Regions from separate parts of the Glutamicibacter sp. NPDC087583 genome, predicted to be linked through region 3. Evidence: riboswitches for the same ligand, from Rfam matches in the RefSeq annotation. Region 3 holds a riboswitch; each other region holds the start of a gene.
What was found. Region 3 has a riboswitch for thiamine pyrophosphate ahead of ACIOU9_RS00565 (ECF transporter S component). Riboswitches for the same ligand answer to the same signal wherever they lie in the genome.

Region 1: another riboswitch for thiamine pyrophosphate. It lies ahead of thiC (phosphomethylpyrimidine synthase ThiC); the one in region 3 lies ahead of ACIOU9_RS00565 (ECF transporter S component).
Region 2: another riboswitch for thiamine pyrophosphate. It lies ahead of thiO (glycine oxidase ThiO); the one in region 3 lies ahead of ACIOU9_RS00565 (ECF transporter S component).
Region 4: another riboswitch for thiamine pyrophosphate. It lies ahead of thiM (hydroxyethylthiazole kinase); the one in region 3 lies ahead of ACIOU9_RS00565 (ECF transporter S component).

The regions. Positions count from the first base shown of each region.
Region 1 is NZ_JBIUWY010000001.1:264,796-272,528, forward strand. Features, by position in the region: gene ACIOU9_RS01260 (DEAD/DEAH box helicase) at 1-1,822, shown strand, start outside; gene thiC (phosphomethylpyrimidine synthase ThiC) at 1,915-3,657, opposite strand; TPP riboswitch at 3,654-3,761, opposite strand; tRNA gene ACIOU9_RS01270 (tRNA-Thr) at 4,035-4,106, opposite strand; tRNA gene ACIOU9_RS01275 (tRNA-Thr) at 4,640-4,711, shown strand; tRNA gene ACIOU9_RS01280 (tRNA-Met) at 4,759-4,835, shown strand; gene ACIOU9_RS01285 (GTP pyrophosphokinase family protein) at 4,918-5,694, opposite strand; gene ACIOU9_RS01290 (DUF2797 domain-containing protein) at 5,936-6,877, shown strand; gene ACIOU9_RS01295 (hypothetical protein) at 6,965-7,240, shown strand; gene ACIOU9_RS01300 (MaoC family dehydratase N-terminal domain-containing protein) at 7,342-7,733, shown strand, end outside.
Region 2 is NZ_JBIUWY010000001.1:448,007-455,739, forward strand. Features, by position in the region: gene ACIOU9_RS02215 (OsmC family protein) at 1-382, shown strand, start outside; gene ACIOU9_RS02220 (mechanosensitive ion channel) at 677-1,897, shown strand; gene ACIOU9_RS02225 (GNAT family N-acetyltransferase) at 1,981-2,940, opposite strand; TPP riboswitch at 3,020-3,124, shown strand; gene thiO (glycine oxidase ThiO) at 3,122-4,219, shown strand; gene thiS (sulfur carrier protein ThiS) at 4,246-4,491, shown strand; gene ACIOU9_RS02240 (thiazole synthase) at 4,494-5,315, shown strand; gene moeB (molybdopterin-synthase adenylyltransferase MoeB) at 5,312-6,457, shown strand; gene ACIOU9_RS02250 (GNAT family N-acetyltransferase) at 6,525-7,067, shown strand; gene typA (translational GTPase TypA) at 7,215-7,733, shown strand, end outside.
Region 3 is NZ_JBIUWY010000001.1:115,636-123,368, forward strand. Features, by position in the region: gene ACIOU9_RS00540 (Na+/H+ antiporter subunit D) at 1-462, shown strand, start outside; gene ACIOU9_RS00545 (Na+/H+ antiporter subunit E) at 471-1,100, shown strand; gene ACIOU9_RS00550 (monovalent cation/H+ antiporter complex subunit F) at 1,102-1,368, shown strand; gene mnhG (monovalent cation/H(+) antiporter subunit G) at 1,368-1,772, shown strand; gene ACIOU9_RS00560 (DUF4235 domain-containing protein) at 1,829-2,071, opposite strand; TPP riboswitch at 2,156-2,277, shown strand; gene ACIOU9_RS00565 (ECF transporter S component) at 2,343-2,951, shown strand; gene ACIOU9_RS00570 (ATP-binding cassette domain-containing protein) at 2,948-5,275, shown strand; gene ACIOU9_RS00575 (aminodeoxychorismate lyase) at 5,272-6,147, opposite strand; gene cls (cardiolipin synthase) at 6,314-7,733, shown strand, end outside.
Region 4 is NZ_JBIUWY010000004.1:26,306-34,038, forward strand. Features, by position in the region: gene pgm (phosphoglucomutase (alpha-D-glucose-1,6-bisphosphate-dependent)) at 1-1,202, shown strand, start outside; gene ACIOU9_RS11610 (amino acid permease) at 1,199-2,647, opposite strand; gene ACIOU9_RS11615 (aldehyde dehydrogenase family protein) at 2,727-4,160, opposite strand; gene ACIOU9_RS11620 (hypothetical protein) at 4,225-4,455, opposite strand; gene ACIOU9_RS11625 (hypothetical protein) at 4,442-5,779, shown strand; gene ACIOU9_RS11630 (GntR family transcriptional regulator) at 5,776-6,144, shown strand; TPP riboswitch at 6,179-6,273, shown strand; gene thiM (hydroxyethylthiazole kinase) at 6,263-7,057, shown strand; gene thiE (thiamine phosphate synthase) at 7,050-7,691, shown strand; gene thiD (bifunctional hydroxymethylpyrimidine kinase/phosphomethylpyrimidine kinase) at 7,688-7,733, shown strand, end outside.

The DNA of each region.
Region 1 (7,733 bases), 150 kb from region 3:
CCTTGGCTACGAAAAGCCATCGCCAATCCAGGCAGCGACCATTCCACTGCTTCTCGAAGGCCGCGACGTTGTCGGCCTGGCCCAGACCGGTACCGGCAAGACCGCTGCTTTCGCGCTTCCTGCCCTGTCCCGCATGGCAGAGCTGGCTGACACCAATGGTCCAGCCAAGACCCCGCAGATCCTGGTTCTGGCTCCAACCCGCGAGCTGGCCCTCCAGGTCGCCGAAGCCTTCACTTCCTACGCCAAGTACCTGCCGAACTTCACCGTTCTGCCAGTGTACGGCGGCTCGCCATACGGCCCGCAGCTCAACGGCTTGCGCCGTGGCGCCCAGGTAGTCGTTGGTACCCCAGGTCGCGTTATCGACCACATCAACAAGGGTTCCTTGGACCTGTCGAACCTGCAGTACGTTGTCCTTGATGAGGCCGACGAAATGCTGCGCATGGGCTTCGCCGAGGAGGTCGACAAGATCTTGGAAGCTACCCCAGAGGACAAGCAGGTTGCCCTGTTCTCGGCAACCATGCCACGCACCATCCGCCGCATCGCTTCGGAATACCTGCGCAACCCGCAGGAAGTTGCCGTGAAGTCCAAGCAGTCCACCGGCACCAACATCACCCAGCGCTACCTGCAGGTCATGGGCGCCCACAAGCTGGACGCCATGACCCGCATCCTGGAATCCGAGTCGTTCGAAGGCGTTATCACCTTCGTCCGCACCAAGATGGCTACCGAGGACCTGGCCGACAAGCTGAAGGCCCGCGGCTTCACCGCGGCTGCCATCAACGGCGACATCCCTCAGCAGCAGCGTGAGCGCACCGTTGAGAACCTGCGCTCGGGCAAGATCGACATCCTGGTTGCTACCGACGTGGCAGCTCGTGGTTTGGACGTTGAGCGCATTTCGCACGTTATCAACTTCGACATCCCGCATGACACCGAGTCCTACGTGCACCGCATTGGCCGTACCGGCCGTGCCGGCCGCTCGGGCGACGCGATCCTGTTCATGACCCCGCGCGAGAAGTACTTGCTGCGTGCCATCGAGAAGGCTACCCGCCAGCCGGTGACCCAGATGCAGCTGCCTTCGCTGGATTCGGTCAACGACCGTCGTATCCAGAAGTTCACTGATCGCATCGATAAGACCATCAGCGGCCAGGACTTGACCACCTTCCGCGAAATCGTGGAGAAGTTCGCTTCCGAGCACGAAGACCTGGACCAGCTGGAAATCGCAGCTGCACTGGCTCTGATGGCCCAGGGCGGCCGCCCGCTGCTGATGACCGAACCAGTCATGTCCCCTTCGAAGAAGGCGCGCATGGATCGCCCAGAGCGCGGCGAGCGTGGCGACCGCGGTGACCGTGGCGATCGCGGTCCACGTGCCCGCAAGACCGCTGCCGAGGGCAACGCCATGTACCGTCTGGCCGTTGGCCGCCGCAACCGCGTGCAGCCGGGCTCGATCGTTGGCGCACTGGCCAACGAGGGTGGCTTCGATTCTTCGGAAATCGGCGGCATCGAGATCCGTTCGGACCACACCCTGGTCGAGTTGCCAGCAGAGCTGAGCAAGGACCAGTGGCGTGCACTGTCCAAGACCCGCATCGGCGGCGAGGCCATCGAGCTTGAGCTCGACAATGGCCGCAGCCCACGTCGCGACGACGAAGGCGACCGCGGTGGCTTCCGTGGCGGCCGTGGTGGCGGCTTCGGCGGCGGACGCAGCGGCGGACGTGGCGGTTTCGGTGGCGGACGCAGTGGCGGACGTGGCGGTTTCGGTGGCGGCGGACGCGGCGGCAAGGATCGCTTCAGCGATTCGGGCCGTAGCGGTGGACGTCGCGACTACTAAGCCAGTCGCACGCAGCTGAACAGCATTGAATAACGCCCTTGGGGCAAGCCGAAAGCTTGCCCCAAGGGCGTTTTTCGTGCGCCGCAGGCTATTTACGGAGCAGGAGTTCCCACCGGGATCCCGTCCCCGAGATAGACCGTGCCGCCGCTTTCAAGGAACTGCCTGCTTTTCTGCGCCATCCCGGCCAATGCGGCCTGCGCCTCGGCCGAGCCGTACTCGTCGCGGATATCCTGGGAGATGCGCATGGAGCAGAACTTCGGCCCGCACATGGAGCAGAAGTGGGCGGTCTTGGCCGGCTCGGCCGGCAAGGTCTCATCATGGAATTCCTGTGCGGTGACCGGGTCAAGGGACAACGCGAACTGGTCATTCCAGCGGAATTCGAAGCGCGCCTTGCTCAGCGCATCATCCCGCGCTGTGGCACCCGGGTGGCCCTTGGCCAGATCGGCGGCGTGCGCAGCGATCTTGTAGGTGATCACCCCGGTCTTCACATCATCCCGGTTGGGCAGTCCCAGATGCTCCTTGGGGGTGACGTAGCAGAGCATCGCGGTCCCGTACCGTGCGATCTCCGTGGCGCCAATGGCGCTGGTGATGTGGTCGTAGCCCGGGGCGATGTCGGTGACCAGCGGGCCCAGGGTATAGAACGGCGCCCCGTCGCACAGCTGCTGCTGGCGTTCCACATTCTCGCGCACCAGATGGAACGGGATATGCCCCGGGCCTTCGACCATCACCTGCACATCGTACTTCCAGGCGCGCTTGGTCAGCTCGGCCAGGGTGTCCAGCTCGGCGAACTGGGCGGCGTCGTTCGCATCTGCGATGGAGCCCGGGCGCAGCCCGTCGCCCAGCGAGAAGGCCACGTCGTACTGCGCGAAGATCTCGCACAGCTGATCGAAGTGGGTGTACAGGAAATTCTCCTGGTGGTGCGCCAAGCACCAGCCGGCCATGATGGACCCGCCACGCGAGACCATGCCGGTGACCCGGTTGGCGGTCAGCGGGATGTAGCGCAGCAGCACCCCGGCGTGGATGGTCATGTAGTCCACGCCCTGCTCGCACTGCTCAATGACGGTGTCGCGGAAGATCTCCCAGGTCAGTTCGTTGGCTTCGCCGTTGACCTTCTCCAACGCCTGGTAGATCGGCACGGTGCCGATGGGGACCGGGGAGTTGCGGATGATCCACTCGCGGGTGGTGTGGATGTCATCTCCGGTGGACAGGTCCATTACCGTGTCCGCGCCCCATTTGGCCGCCCACTGGAGCTTGGAGACTTCTTCTGCGATGGAGCTGGTCACCGCCGAGTTGCCGATATTCGCATTGATCTTGACCAGGAACGCCTTGCCGATGATCATCGGCTCGGATTCCGGGTGGTTGATGTTCGCCGGGATGATGGCTCGCCCGGCCGCGAGCTCGCTGCGCACCAGCTCGACATCGCATTCCTCGCGCAGGGCCACATAGCGCATTTCCGGGGTGATGATCCCGGCACGCGCATAGTGCATCTGCGTCACGCGGGCTCCGCCAACGGCCCGCAGTGGCGGGGCTGAGCGTCCGGCCCATTCCGCGCTGGCCGTGCCGCGGCGGACCGCTGAGCGTCCGTCGTCGTGCAGGTTGCGTTCGCGGCCTGCATAGGTTTCCACGTCCCCGCGTTCCAGGATCCACCGCTCGCGGAAGGGTTGCAGGCCTTGGGTGGGCTCGCTTCCCGGTCCGCTGGTGCGATATACCGCCAGCGGCTCGTTGGGCTGTCCATTGGGGGAGTCTGCCAATTGGATCTGCGTGACGGGAACAGAAATTCCCGCAGATTCACGGTAGGCAAGGGTGTGGGCAGGGTGCTGTTCAATTTGTTCCACTGGGGAAACTCACTTCCTTCGCCGGCATTACCCGGACAGGTTCAACGGTCGCGGACGGCGATAGCCCGATCTCAGCCCTTGCCAGGGCACCCGTGTGGTCGCGAACAACTTAGCACGCTTGCGAGGAGAAAACGCAAACCCAGTGGTCAGGGCCTGACATCAAGGAAGTGGGAAGGGCCGGCTGTGGCGGGCCAGGATGCTTTTCATTGGCCGGAGACTCTTGCCGGGGGCACCTGGAATCCGGGGCGCAAGACGCGGCCGATAGCCGGTGCTGCAGCTTGGGGTGCGCCTTGGGCCATGCTCGCAGTGGCTACACGGCATCTGCGGGATAAACGAAAAGAGAGGCAATCTGGAACCAGATTGCCTCTCTTATTTCGAGCCCCCTGCCGGAATCGATCCGGCGACCTCGTTCTTACCAAGAACGCGCTCTACCACTGAGCTAAGGGGGCAACAGGTAAATACTTTACACAGGTTTTTGAGGTTTGCAAAATCCGTCGGGAATTTGTTGCTGAGGTCACAATATTCCTACTCAAGACCGGAATGGGCGGCAAGGAGCTGTTGCCTTCCTGGCGGTTTCCAGCACCCCGGTTCACGGCCCGGGATCCAGCTGCCGGGCACCGGAGCCGTGCCTGGGCGCCTAGGTGGATCGGGTGTTGCCCAAGTGCCGCTCGGTCAGGGGTTCTGGAGTGGGAAAGGGTGTCAGCGTTCCGAAGTTCCAAGCGGGGTAATTCGATGCTTGGCCACCGGGGATGATCCGCGGGATTCTATCCTGCGCGTCATGGCAAATCCCCGATTGACCGCGAGGAGCACTCTCGTGAGCATCGTCACCAGGGCACTTTTTGTCCCACCCTTCGTCCCCGGGGTAGCGAGTAAGAGGATAAATAGCCATTGACTAGTGGTTTTACAGAATTCTCCTGGTCTTTTCCGGGGTGATCCGCCGATTTTTCTTTGCCGGGAAATCCGTGTAGAGTATTTACTCGTTGCCCCCTTAGCTCAGTGGTAGAGCGCGTTCTTGGTAAGAACGAGGTCGCCGGATCGATTCCGGCAGGGGGCTCTGAGTGAGAAGCATTCTTGGCTTCTACTGGATTGCTTCTCACTTGTGGCGGCGTAGCTCAGCTGGTTAGAGCGCACGACTCATAATCGTGAGGTCCCGGGATCGAGTCCCGGCGCCGCTACCAAATCAAAGATCCTCGGCCTCGGCCGAGGATCTTTTTTGGTTTCCGGCCCCGAAGCAGCATTGTCCTTCGAGGGCATGAACGGCTAGTGATCCAAGTCCTTCTCCTGGTTCCCGTCCTTGGCTTGCTGAGCCAGCGACAGCAGCCCCTGGATCGCTGTCGTATCGAAATCCGCCTCTTGGCTCGGTGCCTGATTGGCATCATGGCCGTGGACTTCGGTATGCAAGCGCTGCATCTGCATGTCGAGTTTCGTCGCCATGGCCGCCGCGTCGGCAAGCTCTTGCACTAGATGTTCTGGAACTTCGCCCTCGTACTTGTAGAAGATCTTATGTTCCAGGCTTGCCCAGAAATCCTGGGCAATGGTACGGATCTGCAGCTCCACCACGACATCGACCGGGCCATCGGATAAGTAGACCGGGATCTGCACGATCGCATGGACACTTTTATAGCCGTTGGGCTTCGGGTTCTTGATGTAGTCCTTGATTTGGAGGACCTTCAGGTCATTCTGCGAGGTTAGCGTGTTCAGAACCTTGTAGATGTCCTTGACGAAACTGCAGGTAATGCGCACGCCGGCAATGTCGCTGATGTTCTCGCGAATGGCAGGCAGGGACGGGGAGATGTTCCGGCGGGAGACCTTGCGCATGATGCTCTCCGGAGTTTTCACCCGGGAAGTGACGTGCTCAATTGGATTGTAATTGTGCAAATACAAGAACTCTTCACGCAAGATCGAGACCTTGGTCAGCACCTCGTCCACCGCAAACTGGTACTCCATCATGAAACGCTGGAAATCATGGCGGAAAGCCTGCGTCAATCGCTGCAGCTCGGCCGGCGAAGGGGCGGTCTCGGCAGCTGCGATGGCCACTGCACGAGTCTTGTCATCAAATGGGACAGAAATCCTGGATCACCTCAGCAGATTATGGCCCGGCCCGCGGTACGGTTCCGGTGCAGTTCCAGCCTAAGGGCTTCTCCTAGGAATTAGGCCAGAACGAATCGGGAATTCGTCCAGCAAACTTTCGGGCTGCAGGCGCCGGCCAACCTGCCTTGCAGGAGCTAGCCATGTCCGGTGAACTATCGTTGAAGAGGTAACTTCGAGGAAGGCATCGATGGAATTCGCCAGCGACCACCGGCAGCTCTGCCACGGCATCAGCTTCTCAGAGCATGAACGCGCCCCCATGCTCCGGCTTAGGCAAGCGGAAAAATGGAGCACCGAATATCTGGAAGCCAACCGTTCCCTAAGCTTGCGCATCGGCGAACTGAAATTCTGCCTGGGCTACATCACGATGAACAGCGATGGCTCTCGCAACACCTTGCCTTGCCCGAAGAACAAAGCGCTGCGTACCGGAACCCAGTGCGAACGCTGCCGCCGGCTGGATCATTCGAAGTTCATGCATCATTTCCACAAGACCGGCGAAGCCCCGGAAGGCATGCGCAAGTACCTGGAGCAGCCGCACTTCTTGTATGTCGCAAGCTTCGCCCATGGGGCGACCAAAGTCGGTACCACCTCAACCCAGAGCAAATGGACTCGCTTGGCGCAGCAGGGAGCGGTCATTGCCCGCTATATTGCCCGCGCCGCTGATGGAGCCGCTATTCGAGTGCTCGAAGACCTTGTCACTGAACACGTGGGCCTGAGCCAGCAAGTCCGGCAGAAGTCCAAGATCAAGGGACTGGCCAGCTGGGAACTGGACTACGCCCAGCTGGACCAGATCAACTCCGAAGCGGCAAGCCGGGCCCGGTCCTTCCTTGGCGCCCAGCGGGGCTTGGAAACCTACGGCGTGCAGCTGCGCGACGAGCTGTGGGAACAACCGGCCTTCGCCCGCCCGGTAGTAGACGCCTGGGATACCCATGCGCTGCATGCCTGGAATACCGCGCTGGGCGGGAACACCGTGAATCTGCGCATCCGCGGCGTGCTGGGGCAAAGCATCCTCGCAGACAGCGGCGAAGGCACCACCGTGCGCCTGCTGGATGCCGCCGAGTTGAAGACCCGCGAGGTCGCCATCGTGGAGAACTGCGCAGATTTCAGGGAAGAGCAATCCGCCCTGTTCTGAATCAGGCCCAGCGTTGTCGGGGGAGTCACGGGGAAATGCCCCGGCCACAATGAGCGGACACAGCCGGAGCTGAACTAGACTTGAACCATGACCAACACTCCTTGGGAATCAGCCTCACCACGCTATAAGAAGCTCGTCTTCGCTGCCATGGGCATCATGGGCGCAGGCATCATCTTGGCCATCATCGGCGCCAACATTCCATCGCTGCCAACGGTCTACACAGCAATCGGCATCATGGTCATCGGCATGCTCTGCCACATCGCCGGACTGGTTGTCCGCGCCAGGGATGCGCGCCAGTGGCGCATTGCCAATGGCCTGGCGGCCCCTCGAGCCAAGAAGCGCCCGGCGGACGGGCAGGACTAGGGCTCCGCAAGAATTCCACCGTGTGACCGCTTGGCTGCGCCCGGGTCCCGTATCCGGCGGCAGCCTCGCCTGGCCACTTCCAACAACGTTCAGGAGAATCCATGGGCATCAACCCCGACCTGGTAGGGCGCATCTACCCTGCCGGCGAGTCCTACCAGGTAGGCCGCGAAAAGATCCGCGAATTCGCCAAGGCCACCAAGGCCGCCAACCAGGCGCACTACGATGTGCAGGCCGCTCGCGAGCTGGGCTATAGCGATGTCGTTGCCCCTCCGACCTTCGCGATCATCATCGCCCAGCGCGCTGACGCGCAGCTGATTGCCGACCCGGCCAGTGGCATCGACTTCTCCCGCGTGGTGCACGCCGACCAGCGCTTCACCCATCACCGTCCAATCGTTGCCGGCGATGAACTGCTTGCCGAGCTCTACGTGGACCAGGTCCGTGAAATGGGTGCCGGTGCCATGATCACCACCCGCGCGGAAATAACCACCGTGGC
Region 2 (7,733 bases), 330 kb from region 3:
GGCACGCAAGTACAAGGCCACCAGCCTCGAATCGGGAGCCAGCCTAGAATTCGGCCAGGGCGAAGGGTTGCTAACCCCGGTGGAGTTGCTGCTTGCTGCCATCGCAGGGTGTTCCGCAATTGATGTTGATGTGGCGACCACCAGGAGAAGCGAGCCTGAGAAATTCGAAGTCAAAGCGGGCGGCTACAAGGTCTCTGAGAACTCGGCGAGCCGGATGGAGGACATTCATCTTGGTTTCGATTTGAAGTTCCCCGACACCGAGGAAGGCCGCAAGGCAGCCAGCATGGTGGAGCGCATCGTCAAGCTTTCGCATGACAAATACTGCACCGTCTCCCGCACCGTTGAACTGGGTGCTTCCGTGCGGAGCGAAGTCATCAACTAGGTAGCGGGACTTCCGGTAATTCCCGGATTGATAAAGATCAATGGCTGAATCCGCAATAGCTTCCATGGCAATTCACGGGTTTGGACGCAGCCGCGAACTTTCTAATATTGCGTGGATCGGTTGTCGGTAGGGCCTTATTGTTCGGAATTCGTTGAATCCATCGGGATATAGTCAGCTTTTCGCAATTCGAGCTGTGAAAGTCCAATGATTCAAGCTGGGAGCATGGGTCTTTGCCCTAGTCAGCGGAGAACCTTCATCGTAGGGTCGGATTGTCCCTACGTTGAAGGAGCAGCAATGCAGTCTGAGAACGTTTTAGGCAATATCGACTGGGCGTCGATGCTACAAAAGGTTGGCATCGCGCTAATCATCCTCATCATTACGTGGCTAGTTGCACGCATAGTTCGTTGGGCTGCCGCCAAACTGGTGAACAGGGTGAAGTTCCTGCAAAAGCAGGGCAATGACGGAGAACAAATAGGCCAATCCCTGGGCAAGGTCGCGGGGTTGATTGTCTGGCTCTTCGGCCTCGTGGCAATCCTGCAAGTCTTCGCTCTATCCGAAGTGCTATCGCCGGTGCAGGGCATGCTCGGCGGCGTCATGGCCTTCATCCCCAACCTCATCGGTGCGGGCTTCATCTTCTTCATTGGCTACGTCATCGCGAATATTGTTCGCCAGCTGCTGAGGACCGGTTTGGGAACTGTCGATTTTAGCGGACTGGTCCGCAAGGTCACCCCAGGCAACGAACCAGTAGATGAAGTTCAGTCTCGCGAATCCCAAGCGAAGATCGTTGACATCATTGCCAACATCGTCTTCGCCTTGATCCTGCTAGTCGTCGCAATTTCAGCCCTGCAGGTTCTGGGCATCGCGGCAATTTCGGTACCTGCCCAGCAGATGCTGCAGCTGGTCTTCACCGCAATCCCGCAGGTCATCATGGCCTTGGCGCTCTTGGCCGTGGGTATCCTGATTGCCAAGTTCGTCGGGCAGCTACTTGAATCCACCCTCCACGGCGTGGGTACCGACACTGTTGTTGCCCAGTGGGGCGTAGTTCCCGAGGGCAAGAGCGCTTCGGGAATCATCGCTGGCATCGTCAAGATTGCTATCGTGCTGTTCTTCGGTGTGATGGCGGCCCAGATGCTGAACTTCCCAGCGATCACCAATATCCTCAATGAGATCCTGGCCTTGGGCGGCAAGATCCTCTTCGGCGCAGCAATTATCGCCGCAGGTTTCGTCATCGCCAACGTCATTGGCCGCTTCTTGGGTGACACTACTGCTTCGAAGATCATCCGCTACACGGCAATTGCGCTGTTCGTGGCGATGGGCCTGAAGTACATGGGTATCGCCGATTCGATCATCAACATGGCCTTCGGCGCAATCGTCATTGGCGCAGCATTGGCAGCGGCTCTGGCCTTTGGCCTCGGCGGTCGTGATGCTGCGGCCCGCACGCTGAAAAAGATGGAGGCCCAACAGACCACCAATGGCCCGGACTCGACGCCACCGGCATCGAGCCCAGGCATCTAACCACGCATCACAAAACCTGAGGGACAGATAAGAAGTCGCGGAATCCAAGACCGGATTCCGCGACTTTTTTGATGCCCGCCAAGCTACTGCTGCGTGCCCCACGGCAAGGGCATGACCGCAGAGCCGCCATCGGTACGCAACCGTGCGTAGGTGTGCACATCGATGCGTTCTCCGGCAACCAGGAATTTGCCCCGTTCGACACCTTCGTGCAGGAAGGCGTTGCTTTCTGCCACATGCTTCGACCCGGGATTATTTGCCCGCAAGCCCAGCTCCAAGCGGTACAGTCCCAGCTCGTCGAACAGGTAATCCACTAAGGTTGCCACGGCGCGGGTGGCCAGCGACCGGCCCCGGTAATTCTGGTTCATCCAATACCAAATCCACGCGTTCCGATTGGCCGGGTCTACCGTACCGCACACCAGTCCCACCAGCCGATCCCGATATGCGACGGCCAACGCCTGCTGGCGTTCCCCGGCCTCCAGCAGTGCGCGCACATACGACTCAGCCTTTTGCGGGGAATCGGCGTCGCCTTGGCGCAACATGTCGGGGTTCGAGGAAAATGCCTCGTAGACCGCTTCGGCATCCGAAAGGCGCAGCCGGCGCACCGAGAATTCACCGCCGGCATGCACGGCTTCCTCCGGTCCTGCAGATGGCTGCGGATGAGCGGCGGCCGTGCCCTGGTGGAAGAGCAGCTGCCAGCGGCCCTGCTCATGGATCCACAGTGAACTGCGTTCGCTGGGGGAACCGGCGAGCAGCTTCCAGCGCAGCAGCACCAGCTGGTCTGAAAGCTGGAGAGCCACCGGGCTTTCGACTTTCAACGCCCCGGCATCCCGTGCCGGCTCCCGGGCCAGCTGGGCAATGATGGCCTCGCGATCATAGACTCGCCCGCTGGCTCCCACCTCGGCGAACCGAGGATGCAAGCGCCGCTGCAATTGCTCCTGGCTATGGCGTTGGCTGGATTCCAAGAGTTCTTGCTCCAACGAGATGATGGTGCTGGATAGCGCAGAACCTTGGGGAAGCACGATAGGGAAGTCATGGAATGCCATGTCAGCAAGTACATCACAGAAGATGACGGAACTGCGTTCAATGAAGTTCGACTTTATGAGCTGCATCATGCTTATAATCGCTGTAATCCGCGGGAGCCTGAATCGACCAGGCTGAGAGGGCACCGAGCCGACCGCTACACCTGATGCGGGTCATGCCGCCGTAGGAAGGAAGCGTGCCCTTGTGCATGTCAACATTGTTGGCGCCGGGATAATCGGCCTGGCCGTCGCGTTCGAGCTGGAATCACGCGCACACACCGTCACCCTCATCGATCCGGCACCCGGCCAAGGTGCAAGCTACGCGGCAGCAGGAATGCTGGCCCCGGCAGCTGAAACGGTCTGGGGCAATGGCCCGTTGCACCAGCTGCTTGCCGCCTCGAATGCCGCCTATCCGCAGTTCATCGAGCGCATCGCATCGGCCACCGGGCAACGCCCGGACTACTTGCAGAACTCCACGCTCGTTGTCGCCGCAGAGCCTGCGGACCGCGAAGCCCTGCACGAGCTGGCCGAACTGCAGATATCCCTCGGCCTGTCAGCGCAAAAGCTGCTGCCCAGCCAAGCCCGCAAGCTCGAACCAGCCTTGGCCGCCAATATTGCTGGCGCGGTCCTGTGCCAAGATGACCACCAGGTCGACCCTCGATCCATCGTCAAGATCCTGTTGGAGCATCTGCGTCCGCACCTGGTCGAGGAACGGGCGCAGGCACTGGTGACCGACGGGAAGCGGACCACCGCTGTGCGGACCGCATCGGGCCGAATCCTCGAAGCGGAGCAGACCATCGTGGCCACCGGTCTTGGCACCCTCGATGGCTTGAACGAACTTCCGCTGCGCCCGGTCTACGGGGACATCCTCCGGATCCAGGGACCAGCAGGCCCGCCGCTCATCACCCGCACCATCCGCGGCCTCGTGCACCGGGAACAGGTGTATCTGGTGCCGAGAAGGGACGGCAGCCTCGTCCTTGGCGCCAGCGTCCGTGAAGACCGGCAACAAGCGGTGAACATTGGCGCGATGCACCTGCTGCTGGACAACGCGAGAAAGCTGGTCCCCGGCATCAGCGACTACACGCTGAACGAGGCAACGGCCCGGGCACGTCCCGCCACGCCAGATGACCGGCCGCTGCTTGGACGCCTTGATCCAGGGCTGCTGCTCTGCACCGGGTACTCCCGGCACGGCGTGCTGCTGGCTCCGCTGGGCGCAACGCTCACTGCGGATCTCGCCCACGGCCACCAATCCCACCCCTTGCACCAGGCTGTGGATCCCCACCGCTTTGCCAACGCAACCTAGACCGCTCACCGAACGGAGCAGCAACCATGACAAGCATCGGCATTAATTTCAATTCACGGCAACTGAACCTGGACGAAGGAACCACCCTTCGCGAATTCATCAGCACGCAAATCGGCAAGGAACTGGACGCCAACTCGGTGGCCGCTGACGGCAGCAAGCTCGGAGTTGCCGCCGCCGTCAATGGCGCTGTCGTTCCACGCAGCGCCTGGAATAGCTACCTGCTGGCCGAAGGGCACAGCATTGAACTCGTTACCGCGGCCCAGGGAGGCTAGGCATGGAAACGCGCAACATCACCGAGCTGGACATCCACAGCGACCCATTCCAGATCGCCGGACGCACCTTGTCCTCGCGCTTGATCCTCGGCACCGGGGGAGCGAGTTCGCTGACCTCCCTGGAAAGCGCCCTGCAGGCCTCCGGAACGGAGCTGACCACCGTGGCCATCCGCCACTTTTCGGCGGCCGGCGCAGGCAACGTGTATGAACTGCTGCAGCGCAACAACGTGATTGCGCTGCCCAACACCGCTGGATGCTTCACCGCCCGCGATGCGATCCTCACCGCGCACCTGGCCCGTGAAGCTCTGGAAACCAATTGGATCAAGCTCGAAGTCATTGCCGATGAGCACACGCTGCTGCCGGACCCGCTGGAACTGCATGCGGCCACCGAGCAACTAGTGGCCGACGGGTTCCAGGTCTTCGCCTATACCAATGATGATCCGGCACTTGCCCAACGCCTGCAGGACGCCGGGGTTGCGGCAATCATGCCGGCCGGAGCGCCGATCGGCTCGGGCCTGGGGATCCTGAATCCGCACAATATTTCCACCATCGTCTCCCGCGCGCAGGTACCGGTGATCCTTGACGCCGGGGTGGGCACCGCCTCGGATGCGGCCCTGGCCATGGAGCTCGGCTGCGACGCGGTGCTGCTGGCCAGCGCGGTGACCCGGGCGCACAACGCGCCGCTCATGGCCAGGGCCATGAAGGATGCTGTGCGTGCCGGGCGCGCCGCGCGGCTCGCTGGCCGGATCCCGCGCCGCGATACCGCACTGGCCTCCTCGCCGGACGAAGGCATGATGCAAACCCTGGTCGGTGACTTCTCGTGAGCCGGGAAGCCCTGGTAGCACCCGGCGCGGAGCTGGAACCGGAAGAGCTGGCGCGCTACTCCCGGCACTTGTCCCTGCCCGGGGTGGGAGAAGAAGGGCAACGCCGCATCGCCAACGCCAAGGTGCTGGTTATCGGAGCCGGGGGCCTGGGCAGTCCCATTGCCAGCTACCTGGTCGCTGCGGGAATCGGCACCCTCGGGGTCATCGACGATGACACCGTCGAGCTGTCCAATCTGCAACGACAAACCATGCACCGGCAACAGGATGCAGGGCGCCTGAAAGTGGATTCGGTGCGGCGGATGGCCCACGAGCAGAACCGGAACGTCCAGATCATCACCGTGGATGAAAAGCTGGATGAATCCAACGCCGTGGCGCTTTTCAGTGAATACGACTTGGTCATCGACGGCAGCGACAACTTTGCCACGCGGTACCTGTCCAATGATGCCGCGGAAATCACCGGCACCCCGCTGGTGTGGGGAACCCTCGTCCAGTTCTCCGGGCAGGTGTCCGTCTTCGATCCGCGCACCGGCCCGATGCTGCGTGATCTTTTTCCTGAAATCCCCGACGCGGACTCCGTGCCCAGCTGCGCCGAAGGAGGAGTCTTCGGCGCACTGTGCGGCGTTATCGGTTCGGTGATGTGCGCCGAAGCCCTGAAGCTCATTACCGGAATCGGGACCACCCTGAGCGGCAAGCTCTGGCTCTATGATGCGCTGGAAGCCACTGTGCGGACCCTCGAATTCGCCAGGGATCCGCAACGTGAGCCGGTGACCGGGCTGGGGGAGTACCAGCCGGTTTCCTGCGCTGCCGAAGGGCATGTCCCGGAGCTCACGGTTCAGCAGCTAGCGGAGCTGGAAACGGAAGAACCGGTATTGCTGGTGGATGTGCGCGAATCCTGGGAACGCGACATCATAGCGATCCCGCACAGCCAGCACCTTCCGCTCGCGCAGCTCAAAGAACGGGGACTGGGAAAGCTCGCGCACAGCGCTTCGGCGGTCGTATTCGTGTGCAAAACCGGTGCCCGTTCGCAGCAGGCAGCGCGGATCACCATGTCCGGTCGGGATGCAGGCATTGCCGTCTACAGCCTCAGCGGCGGAACCGTGGAATGGGCCAGGCAAGTGCGGGGCCAGCAGGTGGCCTACTAGGGCTCAGGCGCATCTTTGGCGCGCAATTCACCGGTGGGAAGTGGAGGCGCTCTGGCATACTGGCGCTATGACGTTGGGAAAGACGCTGGAGATCCGTGAATTGGAAAGCCAGGACGAACAGCAGGCAATCGACGCCCACCACTTGATGCTTCGCGAAGACTTCGAGTTCTTGCCGACTTGGTCTGCAGCCGAGGACTGGGAGGACTATATCTACCGGATGAAGGCAGGGCGCCGAGGCGAGCACATTCCAGAAGGCTGGGTTCGCTCGGCGCTGTTCGCCGCCTTTGACGAGGGGGACCTGGTGGGCCGGGTTTCCGTCAGATATGAAATCAACGAGAGCCTTTTTCAGGTCGGCGGACATATCGGCTATGGTGTAGTTCCCGAGTATCGTCGCCGTGGTGTGGCACAGGAACTGTGCAAATTCGGGTTGCAGGAACTTCGCGAATCAGGAATTGAACATGCGCTGGTTACCTGTGATTCCGATAACATCGGTTCAAAATCCACCATAGAAAAATGCGGCGGCTTGCTTGACGCTGAACTCCCGGAAATTGAAGTCAACTTTGGGCCTAGCAAGCTGCGTTTTTGGATGCCAACGCGGTTAATCCGCTGAATTCTTTGCGACAGATACATGAAATTCCTGTATGTTCTGACACAGATCAACAGACTATGAGTCTCGAGCGCGTAAACTGGATTGTTGGGTCGACTTTGGCCCCGACTCCACAGACCCAAATTTTCGAGCGGAAGTGAGCCTTCACGCATGTCAGCAAACACCATTACTCGCGATGAACTTCGCAATGTAGCCATCGTTGCGCACGTTGACCACGGCAAGACCACCCTCGTCAACGCCATGCTCCAGCAGACTGGCGCATTCGACAGCCATGGTGAAACCGAAGATCGCGTGATGGACTCAGGTGAGCTGGAACGCGAGAAGGGCATCACCATTCTTGCTAAGAACACCACCGTGTTCTACAACGGCCCAGCAGCCGAGGGCAAGAAGATGACCATCAACGTCATTGACACCCCAGGCCACGCCGACTTCGGTGGCGAGGTGGAACGCGGCCTGTCCATGGTTGACGGCGTGGTTCTGCTCGTTGACGCATCCGAGGGCCCGCTCCCGCAGACCCGCTTCGTGCTGCGCAAGGCATTGAGCGCCAACCTGCCAGTGATCATCGTGGTCAACAAGACCGACCGTCCCGACTCCCGCATCGATGGCGTCATCTCCGACTCCATGGACCTGCTGCTGGGCTTGGCTTCGGACTTGGCTGACGAAGCTCCG
Region 3 (7,733 bases):
ATCAATCTGGGCGGCATCCCGCCGTTCTCCGGATTCCTGGGCAAATTCGGGCTATTGCATGCGGCCGCGCAGGATGCCGATCCGCTGACCTGGGTCGTGATCGGCGCCGGATTGCTGACCAGCCTGCTGACCTTGATGGCGATCATCCGCGTGTGGGCCCGTGTGTTCTGGCGCCGTGCCGCTGATGCCGAGGTGCCCAACCAGGACCTGGTGGCCGAAGCGACGCAGGTCGCCGACGAGACGTTGGCCGGCGGCGCGCAGAACCCCCGCTTGGGGTTGAAACTGGCCAAGCAGCTGGAAGCCGACTCCTTGCCGTGGGGCATGCGCTACGCCACCGGTTCGCTGGTGCTTGCGGGCATCGCCCTGACCGTCTTTGCCGGGCCGATCTTCGAATTCTGCCAGCGGGTGGCTGCGGAACTGATCGCCCGCGAACCGTATATCAGCTCGATCTTGCCATTCTGATTGGAGGGATGATGCCGAACAAGAACTTTGAACCGCGTGACCAGCGCATTGACGATGCGCTGGATACCTCCGGTGTGCGCCACCGCGCGACACTCAAGCAGGAATGGCCGCTGCTTCTGCTGCTGCTCTTTGTCTGGGGTGCTCTCTGGCAGGACTTCTCCCTGGGGAACATGGTCTTCGGCGTGATCATCGCGCTGCTGATCGTGAACCTGTTCCCGCTGCCGCCGGTGGTCCTTTCGGGCCGGATCAATGCCTGGTACTGCCTGAAGCTGTTCATCTGGTTCCTCGGACAGGTCTTCGCCGCCAGCGTCCATGTGGCCTGGCTGGCGCTGGTCCGCGGGAAGCGCACCCGCAGCGCGGTCATTGCGGTCCCGCTGCGCACCGACTCGGACCTGATCGTGATGACCGTGGGACACGTGCTCACGCTGATCCCGGGCTCCTTCGTGATCGACGTGGACCGCAGCTCGTCGACGCTGTACCTGCACTACATCGACATCGAGTCGCCTGCGGACGTGGAGAAGGCGCGTGCCGGCATCCGGGACATCGAACGCCGGCTGATCATGGCTATTGGCAGCCGAGACGAGTACGAAGCGATCAAGAGCGAATGCGGACCGAACTTTGATGCGAGGAAGGGGTAACATGCTGGATATCGTCATTTGGATCTGCGGCATCATGCTCGGGCTCGGTGCTGTCGCCTGCCTGGTCCGTGTTGCCAAGGGGCCGTCAATCCTTGACCGGGTGCTGGCCCTGGACGTGATGCTGCTGATCATCTCCGCCGCGCTGTGCCTGGAAATGGTGCTGCACAAGCACACCGACTACTTGCTGTTCGTCGTGGCCGCCTGCATGCTCGGGTTCATCGGTTCGGTGACCGTCTCGCGCTTCGTTTCGGATCAGAGGAACGCCTAATGGAAATCTTCCTCGATGTCCTCGTTGCCGTCCTGCTGATCCTTGGCTGCCTGATGTCATTGATCGCAGGTATCGGCTTGCTGACCTTCCCGGACATGCTCACCCGCATGCATGCAGCGACCAAACCGCAGGTACTCGGCTTCCTGCTGATTTTCGCTGGACTGGCCATTTACCTGCGCAGCTGGGCTGTGGTCCCGGTACTCGTGCTGGCCTGGGGAATGCAGCTATTGACCGCACCGGTTTCGGCCCACATGATTGGCCGTTCCGGCTACCGGACCAAGCACGCTGCCAAGGAAACCCTGTTCTCCGATGAGCTGAGCCACGTGGTCAACAAGGTCAACGGAACACCGCCGACCGGAACCACCCCGGTTTCCAAGACCGGATCGCCAGACGAACAAGATTGAGAAAAAGCGGGAGCCGCCCCTCTGGGCGGCTCCCGCTTTTGGCTCAACGCCGAAGCTTACTTGGTGAACTTGGCAACAACCTTGTTGGCGCTGCGGTCAGCCACGGTCTGCAGGATTGCTGCGACCAGGGCCGAAACGACTGCGAAGCCCAAGGCACGGCGGAAAGAAGCTTCCGCTGCTTCCTCAGTGCCCTTGCGTGGTGCTTTGCTGCCGGTTGCCTTCAACCAAAGGAAATCAACCAGCTTGCCGCCGAGCATGCCAGCGCCAACGGTGATACCGGTAGTGGCAAGTTTCTGCACTTTATCCATTTTTTCCTCGCGATCAAGCTCTTGACATATCGTTCCTCTGCCCAGCATACCTGCGGTATGGTGGGGGAGCAGTAATTATTCCGACAGGGGAGCGTCAGACTTTTAAAAAAGTCGCAAGACGCTGAGAGTGCGATAGATCGCAGACCCTCGAACCTGCCCCGGCTAGTACCGGCGAAGGAAGTCGAGCATCTCGGATGCGGATAGGCGCGGCAGTATGCCCTCATTCCGTCCATCTCCCCTCCTTTCCACAGGAGGACCAGCAATGAACGAAACAGTTTCGAAGCAGCGTACCGGCTGGCGTGTAGTTGATATCGTCGTCGCCTCGGTGATCGCCGTCGCTTCAGGGGTCATTTTCTGGGCGTGGAGTGCCGGCTATGGCCTGTTCTCGCTCGCCTTTGCGGCTTTCCCGCCAGCCACCGCGTTGCTCACCGGCATGTGGCTCTTCCCGGCGGTGCTCGGCGCACTGATCATCCGCAAGCCAGGCGCCGCAATCTACTGCGAGCTGCTGGCCGCTGTGGTTGAAGCGCTGCTCGGCTCGCACTACGGCTTGACCGTACTGATCTCCGGCCTGGTCCAGGGCCTGGGTGCAGAGCTGGTCTTCGCAGCATTCCGCTACCGCAAGTGGAACCTGGGCGTGGCGCTGCTGGCAGGCTTGTTCGCCGGCTTGTTCGCCGGCATTTCCGAGGCCTACATCCTGGCCTACTATGTTGAGTACACCGCCGGAATGAAGATCTTCCACGTGATCGCCACCGGCATTTCCGGCGTAGTCATCGCAGGGCTGCTGTCCTGGTTGGCCACGTGTGGACTGGCGAAGACCGGTGCATTGAGCGCCCTGCCGAGCCGGCGTGCTCACCTGGAAAGCGCAAAATGAGTTCCTTTGCCAATTCCGGCGCAGCCTCGCTGACCCAGCGCGGTGCCGCCATCACCGCAACGGGGTTCGGCTGGCAGCACTCCGAGAGGAAGAATCCTGCCATCTCGGGACTGGACCTTGTGATCCACGCCGGTGAGAAGGTGCTGCTGGTCGGTCCATCGGGCGCCGGCAAGTCAACCTTGCTGCACGCGATGGCCGGGTTGCTGGAAGCGGATGAGGACGATCAGGTCGCTGGCCGGCTGCTCATAGATGGCAGCGATGCCTTCATCCGGAGCCACCCGGTGGGCTTGATGCAGCAAGACCCGGAAACCCAGGTAGTGCAAAGCAGGGTCGCCGATGACGTGGCCTTTGGCGCCGAGAATCTCGGAATGGATCCCGAACTGATCCGCCAGCGGATCCCCGAAGTGCTGGACGCTGTGGGTCTGGGTGCGCTGTCCTTCGAGCACCGCACCCAGCAACTTTCCGGCGGACAGAAACAGCGGTTGGCCTTGGCCGGCATTCTGGCCATGGAACCCAGCGTCATGCTGCTCGATGAACCGACTGCCAATGTGGACCCGCAGAGCATTGAGCTCTTGCGCGATGCGGTGCTGAACGCCGCCCGGCTTTCCGGTGCCACGCTGGTCGTCGTGGAACACCGGATTGAAGCCTGGGCGCAGCATGTGGACCGGGTTATCGTGCTGCAGCCCGGTGGGGGAGTCGCGCACGATCTGGACCCGCAGCAGCTGTACACCGATGAAACGGTGCGCGAGGAGCTGGCTGCTGCCGGGCTGTGGATTCCAGGCTACTTCCCGCAGGTGGCTCGGGCAACGAACGGTGCCGGTGCCACGCTGCTGGAAGCGCAGCAGCTGGTATCCGCCCGCACCGCCACGGCACCGCGCACCCAAGCGGTGGACGTGAATGTGCAAGCGGGCACCGCGACGGTGATTCGCGGTGAGAATGGCGCTGGAAAGTCGACGCTGGCCTTGACCTTGGGCGGATTGCTCGTCCCGGCCGACGGCGGGTTGGCGGCCACCGCGCAACTGGCCGACGGCCTGGGCAACTCCCCGTTTGCCTGGAAGGCCGGTGCATTGATTGGGCGGATCGGTTCGGTGTTCCAGGAACCCGAACACCAATTCGTGACCCAGAGCGTTCGGGAAGAGCTGGCTTTCGCTCCCAGCCGCGCGCAGGCCAGCAGCGCCGATGCGCCGAAATACGAGCCGGCCCAGGTCCAAGCGCGCGTGGACGCGTTGCTGGAACGCTTGGGCCTGGCGCATTTGGCAGACGCGAACCCGTTCACTCTCTCCGGGGGCGAGAAGCGGCGCTTGTCCGTGGCCACTGTTCTGGCCGCATCCCCCCAGGTGCTGATCCTCGACGAACCGACCTTCGGGCAGGATGCGAATACGTGGAGGGAACTGGCCGGGCTGCTGGTTGAGGAATTGCAGCAGGGCACCGCGATCATTGCTGTGACCCACGACGATCACTTTGCCTCGGTGCTCAAAGCAAGGGACCTGGTGCTCACTGCCGGCACCCCGGAAGCTGGTACCCCGCGACAGGGGCCGGTGCTTGATGCGCCGGTAGGGCATAGCTGGTTGGCGAAGATCAATCCGCTGGCCAAGCTCGGTGCGGTGGCTGCGGCAACACTGCCGTTGATCACCACCTTGGATTGGGTTTCGGCGCTGGTGGTGATCGTGGCGACCGTGGTGTTCTTCCCCCTGGCAGGGCTGAGCCCGCTGAAATTCCTCAAGCGCGCGTGGCCACTGCTGATTGCCGGAATCCTTGCGGCGTGGGGCATCGCCTTGGTGGGCCAGGATAGCGGCATGGTCTACGCCCAATTCGGCGCCTTCAGCATCACCGAGGGATCGGTGGCCGGGGGCATTGCCACCGGACTGCGCGCTTTCGCGCTGGCCATCCCGTGCATCTTGCTGCTGGCCACCACGAATCCAAGCGATTTGGGCGGGGCGCTGTCTCAGCAGCTGAAGGTACCCCACCGGTTTGTGCTCGGGGCCTTGGCCGGCATGCGCCTACTCGGGTTGATGGTGGAAGAATTCACCACGCTCACGCTGGCCCGGCGCGCTCGCGGTGTCGGGAACTTCGGCACCGTGGGCCAACGCATCAAGGCAACCCTCGGCCAGGTGCTGGCCTTGCTGGTGCAAGCGATTCGCCGCGCCGGACGGTTGGCCACCACGATGGAGGCCAAGGGGTTTGGCACGGCCAAGCGTACATGGATTCGCACGGCCACCTTCACCTGGCGTGATGGCATGGTGCTGGCCACGGGGATCCTGTTTGGCACGGCCGCAATGGCTGCGGCCGTGCTGGCAGGGACCTACAACTTGGTGTGGTCCTAGCGGATTGCTTCGCTCAGGGCGCTGAGCTCTTCATGGAGCTCAGCGTCCAGGCGCAACGGCTTGGCATCGATGGTGCGCACCGGGGTCAGCAGGCGGATGGAGGAAACCAGCCACACGCCATCGGCCTGGTACAGGTCTTCCGGGCGCAACGGGCCGTAGCCCAGCTCCCAGCCATCCTGGGCCGCGGCGTCGAAAATGGCGCTTTGCGTGGTGCCTGGCAGGATGCCGGTTTCAAGCATCGGGGTCAGCAGCCGCTTGGTCTCGCCATCGCGCTGGGCTACCAGCACGGTCGAGGTCGGAGCTTCCAGGATGATCCCGTCGGCGGAGGTGAAAATGACATCATGGGCGCCGTGCTTGTGCGCGTAGCGCAGGGCGGCCATGTTGATCGAATAGGAAAGGGTCTTGGCGCCCATCATGAGCCATGGCGCACGTTCGGCCAGCTTCGAGTCGTAGCCGCGATCCAGCATCAGGACATCCACACCGGTTTCACGCTGTTCCCTGCCCAAGGCCGGGGCAGGGGTCACGGTGACCCAGCAAATGGCAGGATCATTGTCGTGCTCGCCGCGCGCGGCGACCAGCTTGACCACCGCTTCTTCAGCGCCGCCGGTGGCATCGAAATCGGCCACAGCGGTATCTACCGCGGCAAACCAGCTGCGCGCATCGGGAATGGCCAAGTCGGCAACTTCAGCCGAGGTCGCCAAGCGTGCCAGGTGCGCTTCGAATTTGCGTACGGCCTGGTTGGTGTAGAGCATCGATTCAAAGATGCCATCACCTCGCGTGACTCCCTGTGCTGTGACCAGAAGTTGCGGTGCAGTGATGTCTGCAAGACGACCAGCCGGATAGGCCGGATCCAAGAATACAAGTGAGCTCATAAAGACAGATTATCGAACCCCAGCGTCTTCTGCGCGATTTCTGCAGGCGGAGATTCAGACAAGTCCGGCAATGTTCGATAAGCTAAGCGAAGGATTTTGGCCTGTACATCGCAGATCAGAGGCCGATAATGCCGAATTCGCGGGGTGTAGCCAAGGGGGTGCCCGAGTGTGGCCAAGTAATGAAGTCTTCTTGCAGATTGGCGGCGTTCTCTGGAGCGTGCTGGTCGCAATAGAGCTAGCGGTTCGCTACTTCATGATCGGCATCGTTCCGGGCAACCGGCGCCCCACCACCGCCATGGCATGGCTATTGGCTATCTTCTTCCTGCCCGTTGTGGGACTTGTCGCATACTGGCTTTTCGCCAATCCGCACCTGTCGCGCCGCCGCTTGGAAAAGCAGCGGCGTGCGCACGATGAAATCATGAAGGCCACGAGCCACATGCAGCTGCCCGAAGAATTCCATTCCCAGGAGGAATGGGTCGAATCGGCAGTCATGCTCAACCGCAATCTTGGTGCCATGCCGCTGGAAGGCGGCAACCAGGTAGAGGTCATTTCCGATTACCGGGCTTCGCTCGATGCCATGCGCAAGGAAATCGATAACGCCACCCGCTATGTGCACATCCAGTTCTACATCATGGGCGATGACCCGGATTATGTTGGACCGGTACTCGATGCGCTGGAAGCGGCCGCGGAGCGCGGCGTGCACGTCCGGTTGCTCTTCGACCACCTGGGAACCTTGCGCGTCAAGGGCTACAAGGATTTCAAGAAGCGGCTGAAGAAATCCGGTATCAACTGGCGCCCGATGCTGCCCATCGACCTGATTGGCCGTCGTTGGCGCCGCCCGGATCTGCGCAACCACCGCAAGATCCTCGTTGTTGATGGCGAGGTGGCCTTCACCGGAAGCCAGAACCTGATTGAACCCGGCTACAAGCGCGAGTCCTCGCATAAGGTGGGCCGCGAATGGGTTGAAATGATGCTCCGGGTCGAAGGTCCGCTGGTGCGCAGCCTCGACGTCACTTTCGCTACCGACTGGTGGCAGGAGGACGACGACCAGGAAGTGCTGATGGACATGGCCGAGGCCCGCCACCCGCTGGCCTATGAGGAACGTCCCGGTTCCACCCTGGCGCAGCTGCTGCCCAGCGGCCCCGGATACGGTACCGAGAACAACCTCAGGCTGTTCAATACGCTGATCTATTCTGCCTCCGAACGCCTGGAAATCACCAGCCCCTACTTCGTTCCCGACGATTCGCTGCTCTATGCCATCACCACTGCCGCCCAGCGCGGAGTAGAAGTGGAATTGTATGTTTGCGAAGAGGGCGACCAGTTCCTGGTGCACCACGCGCAGCAGTCCTACTACCAGCAGCTGCTGGAAGCCGGCGTGCGCATTCACCGCTACCCGGCACCGATGGTGCTGCATACCAAGTGCTTCACCGTGGATAACGACGTGGCCGTGGTGGGATCCTCGAATATGGACATGCGCTCATTCAGCCTGAACATGGAAATTTCCGTGATGCTGCTGGGCAAGGAAATGGTCGATGCGGTTAACCAGGTGCAGAACCACTACCGCGGGATTTCCTCGGAAATCACCC
Region 4 (7,733 bases), on a different contig from region 3:
AACAGGCCGATGGCCTGATCATCACCCCATCGCACAACCCGCCAACCGACGGCGGCATCAAGTACAACCCGCCGCATGGCGGACCGGCAGAATCCGGAATCACCGGACCCATCGCTGCACGGGCCAACGAATTGCTGGCCAGCGGAGCGGTCAAGCGCGGCGAGCCGAATGCCCGGCCTTTCGACTTCCGCGAACTGTACATCGCCAATATGGCTGAAGTCATCGACTTCAAGGCCATCGCCGAGTCCGGCATTTCCATTGGCGCAGATCCGCTGGGCGGGGCTTCGGTGCACTACTGGGGCGAAATCGGCCGCCGATACGGCCTGAACCTCGAAGTGGTCAACGAGTCCGTGGATCCGCGCTTCGGCTTCATGACCTTGGACAAGGACGGGAAGATCCGCATGGATTGCTCCTCCGCCCATGCAATGGCCTCCCTCGTGGCCAATCGCGAGAAGTACGACATCGCGACCGGGAACGATGCCGATGCTGACCGCCACGGCATTGTCACCCCGGATGCCGGCCTGATGAATCCGAACCACTTCCTGGCCGTGGCCATCGACTACCTGCTCACCCACCGTCCGCAGTGGCCAGGTGATGCCCAGATCGGCAAGACCCTGGTCTCCTCGGTGCTCATCGACAAGGTGGTGGCTTCCCACAGCCGGACCCTGCGCGAGGTACCGGTGGGCTTCAAGTACTTCGTTGAACCGCTGGCTTCCGGCAGGGTCGCTTTTTGCGGCGAGGAATCGGCCGGGGCAAGCTTCTTGGACTTCTCCGGCAAGGCATTCAGCACCGACAAGGACGGCCTGATGCTGGCCCTGCTGGCCAGCGAGATCCGCGCAGTAACCGGCAAGAGCCCCAGCCAGCTGCATGCCGAACTGGTAGAGCGCCACGGCCCCAGCTTCTACGACCGCTTTGACGCGCCCGCAAACCGCGAGCAGAAGGCCGTACTGGGCAAGCTGGACCCATCGATGGTCACCGCTACCGAACTGGCATCGGATCCGATTACCGCCAAGGCCACGCAAGCGGCCGGCTTCCCCATTGGCGGCTTGAAGGTTTCCAGCGAGCACGCATGGTTTGCCGCGCGCCCATCGGGCACGGAAGACATCTACAAGATCTATGCAGAATCAACAAAATCACCCGAGCATCTGCAGCAGGTGCTGGCTGAAGCTCGGGTGATTGTTGATGCTGCGCTAGCTGGCTAGTGCAGCTTTGCGGTCCATGGATCGATGGCCACGGCTGGCTGCTTGCGGGTAGCCAGCCAGTGGCCCAGCCAGAGCAGCAGGAAGATCGGCAAGCCAATGTAGCTCGAAGCCATCTGCAGCAAGTTTCCATCCACGATCGCCTGGTAGTTCTGGCCGACGATCACCACGATCAGGATCACGAAAGCCAGGATCGGTCCCAACGGGAACAGTGGCGCCTTGTACGGCAGGTTCGCGAGATCCTGCCCGCTGGCAATATATGCCTTACGGAATTTGTAGTGGCACACTGCGATACCCACCCAGGCAATGAAGCCGGAGAGACCCGAAACGTTCAGCAACCAGGTATATGCCGAACCCTGGCCGACAATCGCGGTCAGGAAGCCGAAAAGGCCTACCGAGGCGGTTAGAAGCATTGCCGGCATGGGAACGCCGCGCTTGTTCAAGCGGGCGAAGATCTTTGGAGCCTTGCCGTCCAACGCCATCGAATAAAGCATGCGCGCAGAGGCATATAGGCCGGAGTTGCCTGCGGAGAGGATGGCCGAGAGGATCACCGCATTCATCAGTGCCGCGGCGAAGGCTACGCCCGCACGTTCGAAGACCAGGGTGAATGGCGAGGTGGTGATATCCGATGCCTCGGAAGAGAGCAGGGATGGATCCATATACGGGATCAGCATGCCAATGACGAAGATCGCGCCGATGTAGAAGAGCATGATGCGCCAGAAGATCGCCTTGATGGCGCGTGGGATGTCGCGCTGGGGGTTCTCGGCTTCACCGGCGGCCACGCCGATCAGTTCGGTTCCCTGGAAGGAGAAACCGGCGATCATGAAGACCGAGACGATGGACAGCCAGCCGCCAACAAATGGCGCTTCGCCATCGGTCCAATTGCTGAAGCCAGGGGTGGAGTCGCCCAGGATGCCGAAGATCATCGCGACACCGCAGATCAAGAAGACCACCACGGTGATGACCTTGATCGCGGCCAACCAGTATTCGCCCTCGCCAAAGGCCTTGGCGGACAGCGCATTCAATCCGGTGAGCAGCACCAGGAAGATGGCCGCCCAGATCCATCCCGGGGCATCAGGGAACCAGTAGGACATGATGATGCCAGCTGCCACCAGTTCGGCAGCCACGGTAATGGCCCAGTTGAACCAGTAGTTCCAGCCGATCGCGAAGCCGAAGTGGCGGTTCACGAAGACCGTTGCGTAAGTCTGGAAGGAGCCGGCGACCGGAAGCCGGGCGCTCATTTCTCCCAACGACTGCATCAAGAGCAGCACCATCATGCCGATCAGCGCGTAGGCCACCAGCGAGCCACCGGGGCCAGCTTGGGCAATGGTGCCGCCGGACGCGACGAATAGTCCGGTACCAATCGAGCCGCCAATGGCAATCATCTGCATATGGCGAGCTTTGAGGCCACGCTTCAAACCGTCCTGGGACGGTGCGGGCTCAGTCATGCGTTACATCTCCTGATGCTTGAAAATTTCCAACCTATCAATCCAAGCACCCTGACAAGCCATAAAGCTATGAACCGCGCTACAGTAAGCGATCAATAATCTTTCGCTTGGCCCATGAATATGGAGGATATATTGCGCTCAGGGTATCAACGACGGTTGTTTTGTTGAATTCCGAGCGCATCTGCGAAAGCCGTTCGAACCCGTGCTTGCCGTGGTAGGCCCCCATTCCGCTCGGTCCCACACCGCCGAAAGGCAGGGTTGGAACGATCATCTGGGCCAACGGAGCATTATGCACAATGGAGCCGGCTCGCACCCGATCAGAGAAAATCGACTGCAGGCGCGGGCTTTCGCTCATCAGGTAAGCGGCCAGCGGCGACGGCCGCCGGGCAATGAATTCGAGGGCTTCCTCGAAGGTTTCCACTTCGATCACCGGCAGGATCGGACCGAAAATCTCTTCGGTCATCAAACTTCCCTCGAGGTCCACATTGCGCATGATGCTCGGCGCGATGCGCAGGGTATCCTCGTCGTACTCGCCGCCGAAAACCACCTCGCCTTGCTCGAACATCGACAGCAGCCGCTCAAAGTGCTTGCGGCTGACGATGCGGCCAAAGTCCGGATGGGTCAGCGGTTCCTTGCCGTAGAAGCTGGTGATGGCCTGGCCCAGGCGCCTGATGAGCTCAGACGAGTCGCCCACGCTCAATACGTAATCCGGCGCCACGCAGGTCTGGCCGGCATTCATGAACTTGGCGTAAGCCAAGCGCTTCGCGGAAGCCAACGAATCGTTCTCCACCACGGCCGGCGATTTTCCGCCCAATTCCAAGGTGGTAGGCGTCAGATGCTTCGCGGCCGCGGCAGCCACGATCTTGGCCACGCGTTCGCCGCCGGTGTAGAAAATGTGGTCCCAGCGGGCGGCAAGCAACTCGGTGGAGGTATCCACGCCGCCTTCAACTACCGCGTAAACCCGTTCGTCGAGGTAGACCGGGAGGAACTTGGCCAAGGCGCCTGAGGTCGCAGGAGCCAGCTCGGATGGCTTGATGACCGCAGCGTTGCCGGCAGCAATGGCCGCGACCAGCGGTGCGAGCACCAGCTGAACCGGATAGTTCCAGGCTCCGATAATCAGCACGACCCCCAGCGGGCGCGGCTCGACCTTGGCCATGGCTGGCTGCAAGGCCAGCGGAACCTTGACACTGGTGGAATCCATCCACTCAACGAGGTGGCGCTGGGCGAAATCTATTTCCGCGCGCACCACGTCGATTTCGGAGAATTTGGCTTCGGTGGCACTCTTGCCCAAGTCCTCAGCCAAGGCCTGGACGAAGTCTTCCAGATGCTCTTCCAGCATCTTCTCCAGTGCCTTGAGCTGCTGCAGGCGGAAGCGTCGCGGATGCGTGATCCGCGTGTCCGCAGAACGCCGCAAATGACTCAGAACTGTTGCTATGCGCGATGGATGCTCGTCCACCGGAGGTGCGGAATCACCGACCGGTTCGGGCAACGGAGTGGAAGTAAACAGACCCATGATTTGAGCGTACGTCACTGGGACTATTTTTCATCGTTTAATTCGCCAGAGGATTCAATATGTATCAAATAGTTGATACATTGATTTCCATGAACCAGTTCTCGGCGAGCGCCATATCCATCGCTTTCGTTGCCGCAATCATCTGCGTTTGGTTGCGTTCGGTGGCGCACAGGCGTGGAACACCAGCTATCGACCGGGCCCGATCCCACTCGTTCTGGTGCGCATTGATCGCATTCTTTGCTTCAACCTCATGGGATTTGTCTGAGACCTGGCGCGTTTCAATGACCGAGCCCAATTCAGGTTCGGCTCTCGCTGAAGCACTCACTCCGGGGATCTGGGTTCTTCTGGTTTACCTCATCGGCTTGTTCACTTGGCCCAAGGAACTCCAGCCAGTGCGCACCGCTTCATTAGAGGCCCGCAGCCTGACAACTCCGTTTCCCAAGGCCCTAGGGGCTTTCGTTGGGCTTTTGCTGCTGATCGCGGTCGGCTCCCTGTGGCCGGCGTCCAAAGTCGAAGGGCTCGTTGGCGTTCCGGCCTCGGAATTCACGACCTTTGATTTTGACGGCATCTATTCATACACGTCGGAGGGTCCGTATGATGGGCGGTTGCCGGGCACACAGATGCTCCCGGTATTCATCGTGGCCCTGGCAGGGATCATCGTGGCCGCGGCTGTGATTACCGTAGTTATCCTGAAAAGACCTGCCTTGGCCGGCATCTCGGCCGAAGACAACCAAGCGTTGCGCACAGTCTGGCTCAACCGCTTGATGCGCAATATCGGCATCGTCTTGCTGGCCTTCACCGTGTCGGTGGTCAATTACTCGCAGGCTAATTCGCCGGATGGACAGTACGAGTTCGTTAGCTATGGCGCCCTTGCGGTCGCCCTCACGTTGCTCTTCTGGGGACCGCGCTCTACATTCTCAGCTCAATCCACCACCAGGGAACGGACCGCCTTCTCGCGTTTGCGTGATCAACTATTCACCTTGCAATACGTAACTGCAGCACTCACCTTGCTCAGCGTTGCAATCGGCTGGTCATTCTTGCCACTGGATGACGAGCTCCAGATGCCTACCAATGAGCGAACTACGTGGATCTTAATGATCTTTGCCGGTGCGGCTTTGAGCTATGCCGTTCTCAATGCGCTTTATCTCAGCTACGTCAGCACGGTGGCCCGGCAGGCGTCTGCAGCACCCAAGTACCACGCGCCCCTGCCCTTGTGGTCCTACATCGCCGCTGGCTTGCTGTTTGCCACCAGCACCTATTTTCTGCTCGATCCGCCGCTGGACTATTTGTGGGGCTTCGTGCCTCCAGGCAAGACAATGGTTGCAGGATTGATCCTGCTGTTGCTGGCAACCCATCTTGGATTCGTCTGGTTCTCCCGCCGGGCAATTATTCCCTGGGCTGTCTCGTCGGCCGAAGAAATCTGGTACCGCAAGGTCCTGGAACTGCGTTCAATGCGTGTTAACACCAGTGCAGTGGTAGCCATGCTGCTCATTGGCTACGGATTCCCGGCCGGGCTGGGACTCTTTGCATTGCTTATCTTCGTTGTCCCAGCAGTCATTTTCCTAGAGCGCCCCGGTAGCGCCTTCGTGCGGGAACATCAGCCGGCAGCTACTTCATGAGCACGCAGATCAGTGTTGACCTCCAAGCAGCTACCCCGCCCTATGAGCAGATCCGCTCGCAGATTGCTTCACTGATCTCCTTGGGCGATCTGCCCTCGGGAAGCAAGCTGCCTACTGTGCGTGCGCTGGCCACGGACCTCGGCGTCGCTGCCGGTACAGTGGCGCGCGCCTACAAGGAGCTGGAAGCCGAAGAGCTGATCACCTCCCGGCGCCGTGCCGGCACAGTGGTCAACGAGCGGCCGCAGCCGGTGGATACCAGTGAAGATCTCCTGGCCGCCGTGGATCACCTCTGGGCGTTGGCGGCCGCGCAGAAGGTGGATGCGGCCACGCTCAAGGCCTTGGTGGCGCGGCGCGAGCGTAAGTAACTTGTCCTCGGAACCGGTTGTGCGTACGCTCTATGGCAGTGACACGGGGTGTCGGATCAACCGACTGAGATAAGACCCGTAGAACCTGATCTAGTTCACGCTAGCGGAGGGATGTCGCATGGCTTTGCATGCAGTTGCCCAAAAATACCGGCAACAATCACCTTTGGTTTTTTGCCTGACCAATACCGTCGTATCCAATTTCACCGCCAATGTCTTGCTGGCATCCGGGGCTTCCCCGGCCATGACGGATCTGCCCGGAGAGGCCGGCCCATTCGCGAAGGCAGCTTCAGCCGTATTGGTGAATTTGGGAACTCCAAGCACTGAACAGCTGACCGCCATGGAAGAAGCTGTGCAGTCGGCGAGCGCTGCAGGCACCCCCTGGGTCCTGGATCCAGTGGCAGTGGGAGCGCTTCCGGTGCGCACGGAGTTTGCCCGGCGCATTGTCCGGCAACGCCCGACCCTGATTCGCGGCAACGCCTCGGAAATCCTGGCCCTGGCCGGCCGGCAATCTGCTTCGCGCGGTGTCGATGCCTTGGATGAGGTTTCTGCCGCCTTGGCGGCGGGACGCGAACTGGCCACGGAACACGACTGCGTAGTGGCCATTTCCGGCCAGGCTGACGCCATCATCGACGCCGCGCGTACCGTCTTGGTGCATACCAACGGAATTGGCTTGACCCGGATGACAGGTGGCGGCTGCGCCTTGGGCGCGGTCTGCGCCGGGATGGTTGCGGTCCACGATGACCCGTTCGAGGCCACCATCGCAGCCCACGGTTTCTATGGCCTGGCCGCGGAAAAGGCCCTGGCTGGCAGCTCCGGTCCGGGCAGCTTCGCAGTTGCCTTCCTTGATGCGCTGTCGGCTGCCGATCCCGGGGAACTGAAGACTTTGAAGTACGAGGAATTGAACCATGCATAATTACGGCGCTTATCTAGTAGCCAACACTGCCAGCTGCACCCCACGCAGCACCCTGGAAGTTATCGAGGGCGCCGTCGCCGGAGGGATCGGGTGGATCCAGCTGCGCGCCAAGGATGAAAGCGCCCGGGAATTCTTCGAGCTGGCCTGCGCGGCTGCCAAGCTCACCGAGGGCAAAGCCCAGTTGCTGATCAATGACCGCATTGACGTCTACCTCGCGTCACGGGCTGCTGGCGCAGCAGTGAACGGCATCCATATCGGGCAAAAAGATGTGCCGGTACAGTTGGCTCGCCAGATCATCGGCGAGGGCATCATCGGCTTGAGTGCTTCCAGCGATGAGCAATTGGCCCAGGCGAACAAGGACGCCTCGGTGATCGACTACCTCGGTGTAGGAGCCATCCGCGCCACTCCGACGAAAAAAGACCATCCTGCTCCCCTGGGGCTGGACGGCTTTGCGCGAGCCGCTGCCTTGGCCAAGCTGCCCTGCGTAGCGATCGGCGCAATTACCCAAGACGATGCCGCCGCGATCCGCGCCGGCGGCGGCGCAGGCCTGGCCGTGGTCCGCGCCATCTGCAACGCCGAAGATCCGCAACTTGCCAGCGCGCAGCTGGTCGCAGCCTGGGAGGCCTCGAAATGAACATCCTATCCATCGCAGGCTCCGATCCTTCCGGCGGCGCCG